3 regions of the Pectobacterium sp. PL64 genome follow, and region 1 is predicted to be linked to each of the others. Evidence: riboswitches for the same ligand, from Rfam matches in the RefSeq annotation. Region 1 holds a riboswitch; each other region holds the start of a gene.
The links. A riboswitch is a leader RNA that binds a small molecule or an ion and turns the genes downstream of it on or off. The one in region 1 is predicted to bind thiamine pyrophosphate.
Positions count from the first base shown of each region.

Region 2: another riboswitch for thiamine pyrophosphate. It lies ahead of thiB (thiamine ABC transporter substrate binding subunit); the one in region 1 lies ahead of thiM (hydroxyethylthiazole kinase).
Region 3: another riboswitch for thiamine pyrophosphate. It lies ahead of thiC (phosphomethylpyrimidine synthase ThiC); the one in region 1 lies ahead of thiM (hydroxyethylthiazole kinase).

Region 1 covers NZ_CP092070.1:3,039,672-3,043,810, forward strand. The annotation lists gene psiE (phosphate-starvation-inducible protein PsiE) at 1-99, opposite strand, end outside; gene thiD (bifunctional hydroxymethylpyrimidine kinase/phosphomethylpyrimidine kinase) at 252-1,055, opposite strand; gene thiM (hydroxyethylthiazole kinase) at 1,052-1,846, opposite strand; TPP riboswitch at 1,884-1,980, opposite strand; gene HP572_RS13690 (NAD(P)-dependent alcohol dehydrogenase) at 2,128-3,147, shown strand; gene HP572_RS13695 (GGDEF domain-containing protein) at 3,302-4,139, shown strand, end outside.
Region 2 covers NZ_CP092070.1:3,703,462-3,707,600, forward strand. The annotation lists gene HP572_RS16580 (aromatic alcohol reductase) at 1-868, opposite strand, end outside; gene HP572_RS16585 (LysR family transcriptional regulator) at 1,153-2,058, shown strand; TPP riboswitch at 2,233-2,329, shown strand; gene thiB (thiamine ABC transporter substrate binding subunit) at 2,410-3,393, shown strand; gene thiP (thiamine/thiamine pyrophosphate ABC transporter permease ThiP) at 3,369-4,139, shown strand, end outside.
Region 3 covers NZ_CP092070.1:4,780,818-4,784,956, reverse strand. The annotation lists gene nudC (NAD(+) diphosphatase) at 126-908, opposite strand; gene HP572_RS21485 (Rsd/AlgQ family anti-sigma factor) at 1,017-1,478, shown strand; TPP riboswitch at 1,601-1,739, shown strand; gene thiC (phosphomethylpyrimidine synthase ThiC) at 1,854-3,848, shown strand; gene thiE (thiamine phosphate synthase) at 3,845-4,139, shown strand, end outside.

The DNA of each region.
Region 1 (4,139 bases):
TAAAAAAATCACCAGAATGATCGCCAGCACCAGCAGGCCGATATTGAGTATCGTCTGAAGCGCCTTGGCAGCCATCGCACTGCGAGCAGAACCTGCCATATATTATCCCCACACCCTATTTCACATTAACGCCAAGAATTCACAGCAAAATAACCGGACGATCACGCACTGTCTATGCCGAATACGCTTAATTTAATTTGAAATTACTGGCAAATATGTCACGCGAAGTACAAGTCAATTTACTTATGGTGCTACCACCAGCGGTGGAAGTGATGAACGGGGCCGATGCCGTGCCCGACCTCCAGCGTGTCGGCCTGCTGTAATGCCTGCTGTAAATAGTCCTTCGCTGCCTTGACCGTCTCGCCCCAGCTATCGTGGCGCGGTCGCAGCGCCGCCAGTGCAGCAGACAGCGTGCAGCCAGTGCCGTGCGTATGGCGTGTATTCACGCGCGGAGAACTAAAACGCTGTGGCTCGGCCTGACGGCTGAACAGCCAGTCCGGGCTCTCCGCTTCACTGAGGTGACCGCCTTTCATCAGCACCGCCTGACAGCCCATCGCCAGCAGCGCCTCCCCCTGCTCACGCATTTCCTGTTCGTTAGCGGCAGGTGAGGTATTCAACAGCGCAGCGGCTTCCGGCAGGTTAGGCGTAATCAGAGAAACCAGCGGCAGCAGCTCACGACGGATCGATTCCACCGCCTCCGGCGCGAGTAGCGGATCGCCACTTTTCGCCAGCATCACGGTGTCCAGCACCACGAAAGGCACCGCGTAATGACGCAGGCGTTCGGCAACGGTTTCAACTATATCGGTCTGCGCCAGCATCCCAATCTTGGCGCTGTCGATGCGCACATCGCTCAGCACGGAATCCAGCTGTGCTGCGACAAAATCCGGTTCAATCCGGTAGACGGACTGCACGCCGCGCGTGTTTTGCGCCACCAGCGCGGTAATGACCGAGGTGCCGTAAGCGCCCAGCGCGGAAAAGGCTTTTAAATCCGCCTGAATACCCGCCCCGCCGCTCGGATCGGTGCCTGCAATCGTCAACGCATTGATACGCTTCATGCCAGATCCTCCGCGCGCAGGGTATAGAGTCTATCGAGGAAGTTGGGTATAAAACTCCCCGTCCCCTGCGCCACCGAGGCTGCCTGCTGTCCCGCCTGCGCCATGACATAACACGCCGCCGCTACATGCGATAAGCGATCCCCCTCCAGAGAACAGAAACCCGCCACAACCGCCGACAGCGCACAGCCCGTACCGACCACGCGCGTCATCATGCTATCGCCGCCAGTTACCGCGATATCTCGCTCGCCGTCCGTGACATAATCCACCACGCCGGTCACCGCAACCATCGTCCCCACTTGCCGCGCCAGCTCGCGCGCAGCAGGGAGTGCCGCCAGCGAATCATCGGCGCTATCCACGCCCCGCCCCTGTGCGGCTAAGCCCGCCAGCGCCATAATTTCAGACGCATTACCGCGAATCGCCGCTGGCTTCCACGCTAGCAGTTCACGGCAGAATTCACTCCGAAAGGTCAAACCGCCTACGGCAACCGGATCGAGCACCCACGGCGTCCCCGCCTGATGGGCGCTGTTTACCGCCGCTCGCATCGCCTCAGCGCACGTGCGTTCCAGCGTTCCGACATTAATCAGCAGCGCATCGGCCACCGCGCTGAACTGCGCAGCTTCTTCGGGATCGACCACCATTGCAGGCGATGCATTCAGCGCCAGCAGCACATTAGCAGTAAAAGATTGCACCACATCATTGGTCAGACAGTGCACCAGCGGCGAAGCAGAACGGAATTGAGTGAGTGATGTTGCAGCCTGAGCGGCAGAAAAGTCGGCGGGTCGCGTGTTCATAAGTCTCCCAACCGGCGTGGAAGAAGGCGGCAACCGGTGGGGCATACCGTGACTTCCCTACGCTGGCATTATCCAGATCAGGTGGTACGGGTATTTCTCAGCCTTCACAAAGAAGGGCACCCCGAGTCATGTACTACGCTTTGCAGCATAAGTAAGTGGGTAACGTAAAGCAAGCGCGGCCCACCCGACACAAAATGAAAAACCACAGGCACGTTGTGACATAGAGAAAAACGCCATAACCCTTTAGACTGGTTAATCAAACCCATACTGAGGAAATTGTGATGACGATGATAAAGAGTTATGCCGCACCGGAAGCAGGCGCAGCGCTGGAGTTGTATGAGTTTGATGCGGGTGAACTGCAAGCGGAAGACGTAGAAGTCACGGTTGATTACTGCGGCGTGTGCCATTCCGACCTGTCGATGATCGATAACGAATGGGGCATGTCGAGCTATCCGCTGGTTGCCGGGCATGAAATCATTGGCCGTGTACACGCACTGGGTGACGCGGCGAAAAACAAAGGATTAAAGGTTGGTCAGCGTGTCGGTATTGGCTGGACAGCACGCAGCTGTGGGCACTGCGATGCCTGTATCAGCGGTAGCCAAACCAACTGTCAGCAAGGCAGCGTGCCGACGATCCTGAATAAAGGCGGTTTTGCCGATAAAATCCGTGCGAACTGGCAGTGGGCTATTCCGCTTCCTGACTCCATTGATATCGAATCAGCGGGTCCGTTGCTGTGCGGCGGCATCACCGTGTTCAAACCGCTGTTAATGCATCATATCACCGCAACTAGCCGCGTCGGCGTGATCGGTATCGGTGGCCTGGGTCATATCGCAATTAAGCTCCTGCACGCGATGGGCTGTGAAGTCACGGCGTTCAGCTCGAACCCAGCCAAAGAGCAAGAAGTGCTGGCGATGGGTGCCGATAAGGTCGTTAATAGCCGCGATCCGCAGGCGCTGACCGCACTGGCAGGCCAGTTCGATCTCATCATCAACACCGTGAGCGTCGATCTGGAATGGCAGCCCTATTTCAACGCGCTCGCTTATAACGGGAAGTTCCATACCGTCGGCGCGGTGATGAAGCCATTCAGCGTTCCAGCCTTCACCCTTATCGCGGGCGACCGCAGTGTTTCCGGTTCTTCTACCGGTTCACCGCATGAGCTGCGTTCCTTGATGAAGCTCGCCGCGCGCGCCAACGTGAAACCGCAGACGGAACTGTTCCCGATGTCGAAAATCAATGATGCCATCCAGCACGTGCGTGACGGCAAAGCCCGCTACCGCGTGGTACTGAAAGCCGATTTTTAATCGGTAAAGACGCCTGAGCCATCAGGCGTCTGCTTTTTGCAGCATCAGCCTGCCCTACGTCATTCTCTGGAGTACACCACCGGTTAGCATAATACTGAATCTATTCAATCTGTTTCATGATAGGATTAAAAGGTGATACAAGAGGAGGTGAGTGATGCCTTTCAAACAATATGATTATGATTTCATTGATAAAAATAAAAAGGCGTCTTATTCCATAAGGCTCGCCCTGTTATCGTCAGCGCTGATCGTTATATTTAATGTCCTGTTTTTAGAGCATCGAGATTTTCAGGAGCAGTTGCACAACAATCCTGGATCTTATACCGATGCGATCGCACTGGTTTTTCTTTTTTTTATCCTATCGTGTACCAGTAAAATATCACTTAACCATACTTCGGCTTTATCCATTCGCCTCGGGCTACACATCTGGATATGCTCCGCCACGTTTGACTTTATGGATGAATTTGTTTATCAGACTAAATTCATTGGATATTACGTTGAGGATTTACTGAGAATTATTGGGATGTTTGGCGTCGGGTTTGGCGTGTATAACCTGATCTATAAAATCAACGATAAGTATATCGAAGCCAAAATACAGTCATTCAGTGATGAACTCACCCAGCTCCCTAATCGCCGATTTTTTATTAATGAATTAAAAAAGCTCGAAGCGAAATCGCCCTATTTATTTATTATCGATATCGATAATTTCAAAGTCATCAATGATAAATATGGACACATAAAAGGCGACGAAGTATTAAGTAAATTCGGCCATATCCTTTCCCGCTTCGATAACAGTGAGGTGGTGGCGACCCGAATCGGGGGCGAAGAGTTCGCGATTATTCTGTATTCCGGAACACCGGATCGGGCAGAGGCGCTGGCAAGAGAAGTATTAAAAAACGCGAACAAAATCATTATTAAAAACAGGCATTACCTTTCCGTCAGTATTGGTGCCGGCCAAAAACAGCCTCAGGAGCCCACCGAACACTTTATGAAAC
Region 2 (4,139 bases), 660 kb from region 1:
CGTTGAAGGTGCCGGATTTGTCCCACCACATTCCCTCACCCAACGCAAACGCTGCACGATAGCGGGCCATTACGTCATCCGGAGCAGTTTTCAAATCCGCCCGCAATTTATCCAGAGTCCATACGGTCCTCTTAAATGCCTTCCCCGTGACCCGTTCGACAATATCGGCAAGTTGCCCGTATGAGATCGTGTCACCTGCCACGTAAACAACCTCATTAGCCAATCGTGGTTCAGCCAGCAATATTTCAGTCGTCAGCCAGCCAATGTCCTCGGGGATCGTCACTGTCACTTTGGTATCCCAACTTCCCAAGCCATGAAGGGTTCCACGTTCCAGATCCACCACGTCGAAGGCTGGCTCAAACAGGAAACTCGTGAACATGCCAGTCGAAACAATCACCCATTCGGTACTCAGTTGGCTACGTAGCAGCTGCCTCACGTCGTACTGTTCATCAAAAACCGGATGGCCGCTGTTTCGGCCCACAACGTCATAATCAACACCGAATTGCCAAGGGAAATAACGCACAACGTTGGCAGCCAACACCGCTCTGGTTATTTTCATCTGAGTGCCCGGCCCTGCCACAAATCCCGAACAATTCAATACCGTCTTATAATTCCTGAAAAGCGCTGTCAGGGCGTGTTCATCAGAAGCCAGGTCGAAGCCCATAACGTCAATGCCTAGTGCGCGGAGTTCAGCCAGCTTTGCCCTATCCTGCACCGAAGGATCGTTAATAGTATCCGGTGAAACGAGCGCCGTGACCGACAACTCCAAGGCTCGCGCACGCGGGGCGAGAGCACGTAGGACCGCCATACCGAGCTGTCCTGCACCAAGCACAAGAATGTCCTTCAGCACCGATCCGCTGTTATTCATTTTTTAACTCCTTCGAAATTTCAAATTATCTACATCATAGGGATGAGCGAATTTTCCCCATGCATTCAGTTTGCCAATATGTCCCTGAGCTGATAACTCTTGTAAAAAATCAGGACACCCAAAGATCGAGCGTTATGTTATACAAGAATGCGCGCATGATAAGATTCAGCCACATCACTTCATAATTTGAAAAAATCAAACAATTAAGTGATGTAGCCGCTGACACGATAGGTACGCCATATACGCGTCTTATGAAGTTTCATAACAAAATGAGGAGACATCGTATGGATCGGTTTCAGGCCATGGAAATATTCATGCGAGTGGTCGATGCGGGTAGTTTCAAAAAAGCGGCGGAAACCATGCATGTTTTACCCTCCACCGTAACCCGCAGCATTAAGGAACTCGAATCACATCTGGGGGCTCGGTTACTCAACCGAACAACACGAGCGCTCAGCATTACGGATGTTGGCCTGCGCTATTACGACAGTTGCAAAGCGATCTTGCATGATGTGCACGCCGCAGAAAGCGTAACGGCACAGCAAAAGGAAGAACTGCATGGAACGATCAGAATCGGGGCGACATCTTCTCTGGTCAAAAATTTCCTTATCCCCACGCTGCCCGACTTCTTTGAACGTCATCCCGGAATAAAGTTGGACTTCCACTTGGGTGATGCCACCGTGGATATCGTCCAGCAGGGTATCGATTGTGTCATCAGAACCGGAGAACCGCCGTTATCGCGACTGGTCGCACGGCGACTCGGTGCGTTCCAGTGGTATATTTGCGCGTCTCCACGCTATCTAGAGAAGCATGGTTACCCTACAACGTTAGACTCGCTCAAAGAGCACACCGCAGTAGGATATACCCACAGCCGGACAGGACATTCAGCTCGCTGGGATTTTCACGATGGATCGCGCACCGTAGCGATTCCAATAACAGCACAGATCAGCGTCAATGACACTGATGCCTATGTTGCCGCTGGTGTAGCCGGTTTGGGGCTAATACGCATTGCCAGCTATATGGTGCCCCAGCAACTTGCTGATGGACATCTTGTCAGGCTACTTCCTGATATCAGTGCCCCGCTTGAACCTCTTTTCATTCTCTACCCACAAAGCCGCCACCTCTCGCCTGCGATCCGCGCCTTTATTGACTGGTGTACTGCGCGGATCGGGAAAGAGGCCGTTAAATGGTAAATGACCACAAATAGGACACAAAAGCCGTCACGTTAAGCGAAGTTGTGAGCATGCGGCTGTTACACCGCAGTATCTGAGCGAGCCAATAGGGCGGGTTTGATTTTAAATCCGCCTAGTTTGCGCCGCCGGAACGCTGAGAGCCTTTCGCTGCCCGACTTAACCCTTTACAATGTGCCGTTCTCAACGGGGTGCGGAAAATTTTTCGCTGAGAAGATACCCGTCGAACCTGATCCGGTTAATACCGGCGAAGGGATTTGAGAGTGCTGCTTATTGCTGCCTCAAAGTCCTTTGCCACCCTATGATTCTCAGGAGTGCAAAGTGTTAAATCAATTATTACCGCGTTCAGCCACCGTGCTGAAAACCAGCCTGTCTTGCCTGCTACTGCTCTCAGCTTCGGCTTTCGCCAAACCTGCGTTGACCGTTTATACCTATGACTCATTCGCTTCCGAGTGGGGTCCAGGCCCTGTCATCAAGACCGCGTTTGAAAAAGAGTGCGAGTGCGAGCTGAACTTCGTCGCGCTGGAAGATGGTGCTTCGCTGCTGAACCGTCTGCGTATGGAAGGCAAGAACAGCAAAGCGGATATCATTCTGGGACTGGACAACAATCTGTTGCAAGCAGCGGAGCAAACCGGCCTGTTTGCGCCACACAATCTGGACACCCGCGCCGTTACGGTACCGGGCGGCTGGAGCAATAAAACGTTCGTTCCTTATGACTACGGCTATTTCGCGTTTGTGTATAACAAAAACACGCTAAAGAACCCGCCGAAAAGCCTGCATGAGCTGGTGGACAGCAACGAACCGTGGAAAGTGATCTATCAGGATCCACGTACCAGCACGCCGGGACTGGGCCTGCTGATGTGGATGCAGAAAGTGTACGGCGACGATGCGCCGCAAGCCTGGCAGAAGCTGGCGAAAAAAACCGTCACCGTCACCAAAGGCTGGAGCGAAGCCTACGGTCTGTTCCTGAAAGGGGAAGCGGATCTGGTGCTGAGCTACACCACGTCGCCGGCCTATCACATCATTGAAGAGAAGAAAGACAACTACGCGGCAGCGACCTTCAGCGAAGGGCACTATCTGCAAATTGAAGTCGCCGGACAGCTGGCTTCCAGCAAAAATCCCGAGCTGGCAAAACGTTTTATGCAGTTCATCCTGAGCCCAACCTTCCAGCAGGCGATCCCTACCACGAACTGGATGTATCCGGCAGTTAAAACTGATCTGCCAGCAGGCTTCGCGACGCTCGCGGTGCCGGAAAAAGCCATGCAGTTCAGCGCACAGGAAGTAGCCGATCAAAGGACGCAGTGGATTCAGGCATGGCAACGCGCCGTCAGCCACTGATCGGCGGACGTCTGTGGCCAGGGCTACTGGCCACAACGCTGTTAATTTCCGTTGCCGCACTGGCTTTCGGTGCCCTGTGGCTACAGGCACCTGAAAGCCAGTGGCGCACGCTATGGCATGACAGCTATCTCTGGCATGTCATTCGGTTTACCTTCTGGCAGGCTTTTCTTTCTGCGCTGTTCTCTACCGTTCCGGCCATTTTTCTCGCCAGAGCGCTGTATCGACGACGCTTTCCTGGCCATCGCTGGCTGCTGCGCCTATGCGCGATGACGCTGGTGCTGCCCGTGCTGGTGGCCGTGTTTGGCCTGCTCAGCGTTTACGGTCGCCAAGGCTGGCTGGCCTCTGCGCTGGGCTGGTTTGACCTGAAATACACATTTTCGCCCTATGGGTTGCAGGGCATCCTGCTAGCGCACGTCTTCTTTAATCTGCCGCTGGCAACCCGATTGCTGTTGCAGTCGTTAGAAGGCATCGCTACTGAGCAACGTCAGTTGGCCGCGAATCTGGGTATGAACAGCTGGCAGCATTTACGCCTGCTGGAATGGCCCGCCCTGCGCCGACAGATCTTACCCACTGGCGCGCTGATTTTTATGCTCTGCTTCGCCAGCTTTGCCACAGTGCTGTCGCTGGGCGGCGGCCCGCAGGCAACCACGATTGAGCTAGCTATCTATCAGGCATTAAGCTTTGATTACGATCCGGGGCGCGCGGCGCTGCTGGCGTTAATTCAGATGGTTTGCTGTCTTGGTTTG
Region 3 (4,139 bases), 1.7 Mb from region 1:
GCGGTTCTACACCGGATAGATGTGATGAAACGGATGCGTTATAAGGCGAGCGCTTTATGAAGCGAATACGCTATGACGCAGGTGCGCGGTGTACGCGAGCCATTCATGACGCCAATACTACCACGTCAGCCTTCGTTCTCGTGATAAGCGCGGCACAGTACCACCGTATCTTCGATAAGCCGACGTGCCACAGTGCCCGGCGGAGGCAACTGCGGGAGTTGGTCATAACGGAACCAGCCTGCGTCACGCAGCTCTTTCGGGTCATGCTTGATTTCGCCACCCGCATAGTCGGCCATAAACGCCATCATCAGTGAATGCGGGAATGGCCAAGGCTGCGAGCTCACATAGCGCAGGTTTTTTATCTGAATTTGGCTCTCTTCCATCACCTCACGCACGACCGTCTGCTCCAGCGTTTCGCCCACTTCGACAAATCCGGCCAGCACGGTGTACATGTTTCCGCGATGCCGATTGTGTTGTGCCAGCAAAATTTCCTCGCCACGGCGAATCGCAACGATGATGCAAGGCGCGATCTGCGGATAATAGCGCTCTTTGCAGTGGTGACATAAGCACGCCAGCTCGGTTTTACTCCGCACCATTTCATGGCCGCAATAACCGCAAAAACGATGAGAGCGATAGAATTCAGCCAGCTGTACGCCGCGCCCCGCGAGTTGGAATAAGCCGACGTCCTGATCGAGCAACTGGCGAACCGATGCCATATCGGAATCCCGCCCCTGACAGACCAGCCAGACAGGCAGTCCTTGCCATTCACCAATTTGGCGAGCCGTTTTCCCCTGCAACGACCACGCCGTAGCCGTTCCGCGCGGTAATTCTCCCTGAGGGAGCCAGATTTGTACCGCATCGCTAACTACCCACCAGCCGGTTTCGTCACCTTTTAGCGTCTGTTCCATATCTTTTTATTGCTCCACTGCCACTTCACTGGCATTTTACATTCAGAGTGATTACATAAGTTTTATAACTGGGATTTCAGTTATTTCTTACCGTTCACGGAGTCAACAATGCTAAACCAGCTACAAAGTCTAACTGAATACGTTGGTGGCAATAATGCGTTAATCGACCAATGGCTACAAGCGCGTAAGCAGCTTCTGGTGGCTTACTATCATCTGGTTGGCATCAAGCCGAATAAGGAAACGCTTTCTCTTCTGGATGAAGAGGCATTGGATAATTTTTGCCAGAATCTGGTGGACTATCTTTCTACCGGCCACTTTCATTTATACGAAAAAATGCTGCATGAAGCCGCGACGCACAGCGAACAAGTATTAGCGCTTTCCACCCAGCTCGACCTCGCCCTGCAAAATAACACGCAGCAAATTATGACGTTTTACGATAGCCATCTGGCGGCAGCCATCGACCACGATAACTGCCTCGAATTCCAGCAGGCACTCTCCCACGTCGGCGAAGCGCTGGAAGAACGTTTTACGTTAGAAGACAGAATGATCCAGCAGGTTTACGACAAATAGTCGTCATTTGACGTTATTTCAGGACATCATCACACATTGTAAAAGCAAAAGCGGCACGCTTTGACATCCGCGTTTTGCCGACATACAGTGTAGGGGTTTTATTGGCCCGTTTAAGAGACGGGCATATCTTGTCGGAGTGCCTAGCGTGCTCGTGTTTCGTTTATGACGAAATTTATGAGCGCACAGGCTGAGACCGTTAATTCGGGATCCGCGGAACCTGATCGGGTTAATACCTGCGAAGGGAACAAGAGTAATGCACCTCATTGAGCCCAAGGCTGTGTATTCCCACATACCTGCTCTGACGCTCAATATCATTATTACTCCCTCCGGGCTCCAGACAAGCAATCTTCCCTTTACGTCTTACAGGAACTTGCTATGTCTACAGAACCATTGTCTAAAGAACCGTTATCTGTAAACCCATTGTCTACAGAAGCACAGCTACCCACAGCATCCAAATCGGGTCGCCGTGAACAGCGTGCCGCCGCCCAGCAGTTTATTGAAACCTTACAGGGAACCGCCTTTCCCAATTCCAAACGCATTTACCTTACGGGCTCACGTGATGATATCCACGTACCGATGCGAGAAATTCAGCTCAGCCCGACACTACTCGGCGGCAGTAAAGACAACCCCCAATACGAGCCCAATGAGCCAATCCCGGTTTACGATACGTCAGGGCCTTATGGCGATCCCGCTGCGCAACCCGATGTCCGAGTTGGGCTAGCGAAGCTGCGCACCAGTTGGATTGCAGAACGTCACGACACCGAGGCGCTATCTGGCGTCAGCTCCGATTTCACCCAGCAGCGTCTGGCGGATGCGGGTCTGGATCATCTGCGCTTCGAGCACTTGCCACGACCTTTACGTGCCAAAGCGGGCAAACGCGTTACTCAACTTCACTATGCGCGACAGGGCGTGATTACCCCCGAAATGGAATTTATCGCCATTCGCGAAAATATGGGACGCGAGCGTATTCGCACTGACGTGCTACGCCAGCAGCATCCGGGCCAAAGTTTCGGAGCTCTCCTGCCGGAGAACATCACGCCGGAATTTGTCCGTCAGGAAGTGGCCGCCGGCCGCGCCATTATCCCTTCCAACATCAACCACCCAGAATCAGAGCCGATGATTATCGGCCGCAATTTTCTGGTGAAGGTTAACGCCAATATCGGCAACTCCGCCGTGACCTCCTCCATCGAAGAAGAGGTGGAAAAGCTGGTCTGGTCTACCCGCTGGGGTGCAGATACGGTGATGGATCTCTCCACTGGTCGCTATATTCACGAAACCCGCGAGTGGATTCTGCGTAACAGCCCCGTGCCAATCGGGACGGTACCGATTTATCAGGCGCTGGAGAAAGTGAACGGCGTGGCGGAAAACCTGAACTGGGAAATGTTCCGCGATACGCTGCTGGAGCAGGCGGAACAGGGCGTGGACTACTTCACCATCCACGCTGGCGTGCTGTTACGCTACGTACCGATGACCGCTAAACGCCTGACCGGCATCGTCTCACGCGGCGGCTCCATTATGGCGAAGTGGTGCCTGTCGCATCACAAAGAGAGCTTCCTGTACGAACACTTCCGTGAGATTTGTGAAATTTGTGCCGCTTACGACGTCGCGCTGTCGCTGGGTGACGGCTTACGCCCCGGCTCCATTCAGGATGCCAACGACGAAGCCCAGTTTGCCGAACTGCATACGCTGGGCGAGCTGACTAAAATCGCCTGGGAATACGACGTTCAGGTGATGATCGAAGGCCCCGGCCACGTTCCGATGCAGATGATCCGCCGCAACATGACCGAAGAGCTGGAGCACTGCCATGAAGCGCCGTTCTATACGCTCGGCCCACTCACCACCGATATCGCACCGGGTTATGATCACTTCACCTCCGGCATCGGTGCAGCCATGATCGGCTGGTTCGGTTGCGCGATGCTCTGCTACGTGACGCCGAAGGAACATCTTGGCTTGCCGAACAAAGAAGACGTTAAACAGGGGCTGATTACCTACAAGATCGCCGCTCACGCCGCCGATCTGGCAAAAGGCCACCCCGGCGCGCAGATCCGCGATAACGCCATGTCAAAAGCGCGTTTCGAATTCCGCTGGGAAGACCAGTTCAATCTGGCGCTCGATCCCCAAACCGCTCGCGCCTACCACGATGAAACCCTGCCGCAAGAATCCGGTAAAGTCGCCCACTTCTGTTCCATGTGCGGCCCCAAATTCTGCTCGATGAAAATCTCACAGGAAGTACGCGACTACGCGGCGAAACAGGAAGCGGAAGCCAAACCGATTGAAGTCGGTATGGAGCAGATGTCGCAAGAATTCCGCTCACGCGGCAGCGAGCTTTATCACAGCGCCACCAGCCTGCAAACCGAGGTAAGCAAATGACGGACTCGACGCCTTTTGCCCCAACGGCACAGCGGCTGGGGCTTTATCCCGTCGTCGATAGCGTGGAATGGATCGAGCGACTACTCGGCGTCGGGGTGAAAACGATCCAGCTCCGGATCAAAGGTCGGTCAGATGAACAAGCAGAAGCCGAGGTGATCCAGGCGATCGCCTTGGGTCGCCGCTATCAGGCGCAGCTTTTCATCAATGACTATTGGAAATTAGCCGTAAAACATCAGGCGCACGGCGTACATCTGGGTCAGGAAGATCTGGATACCGCCGATCTGATCGCGA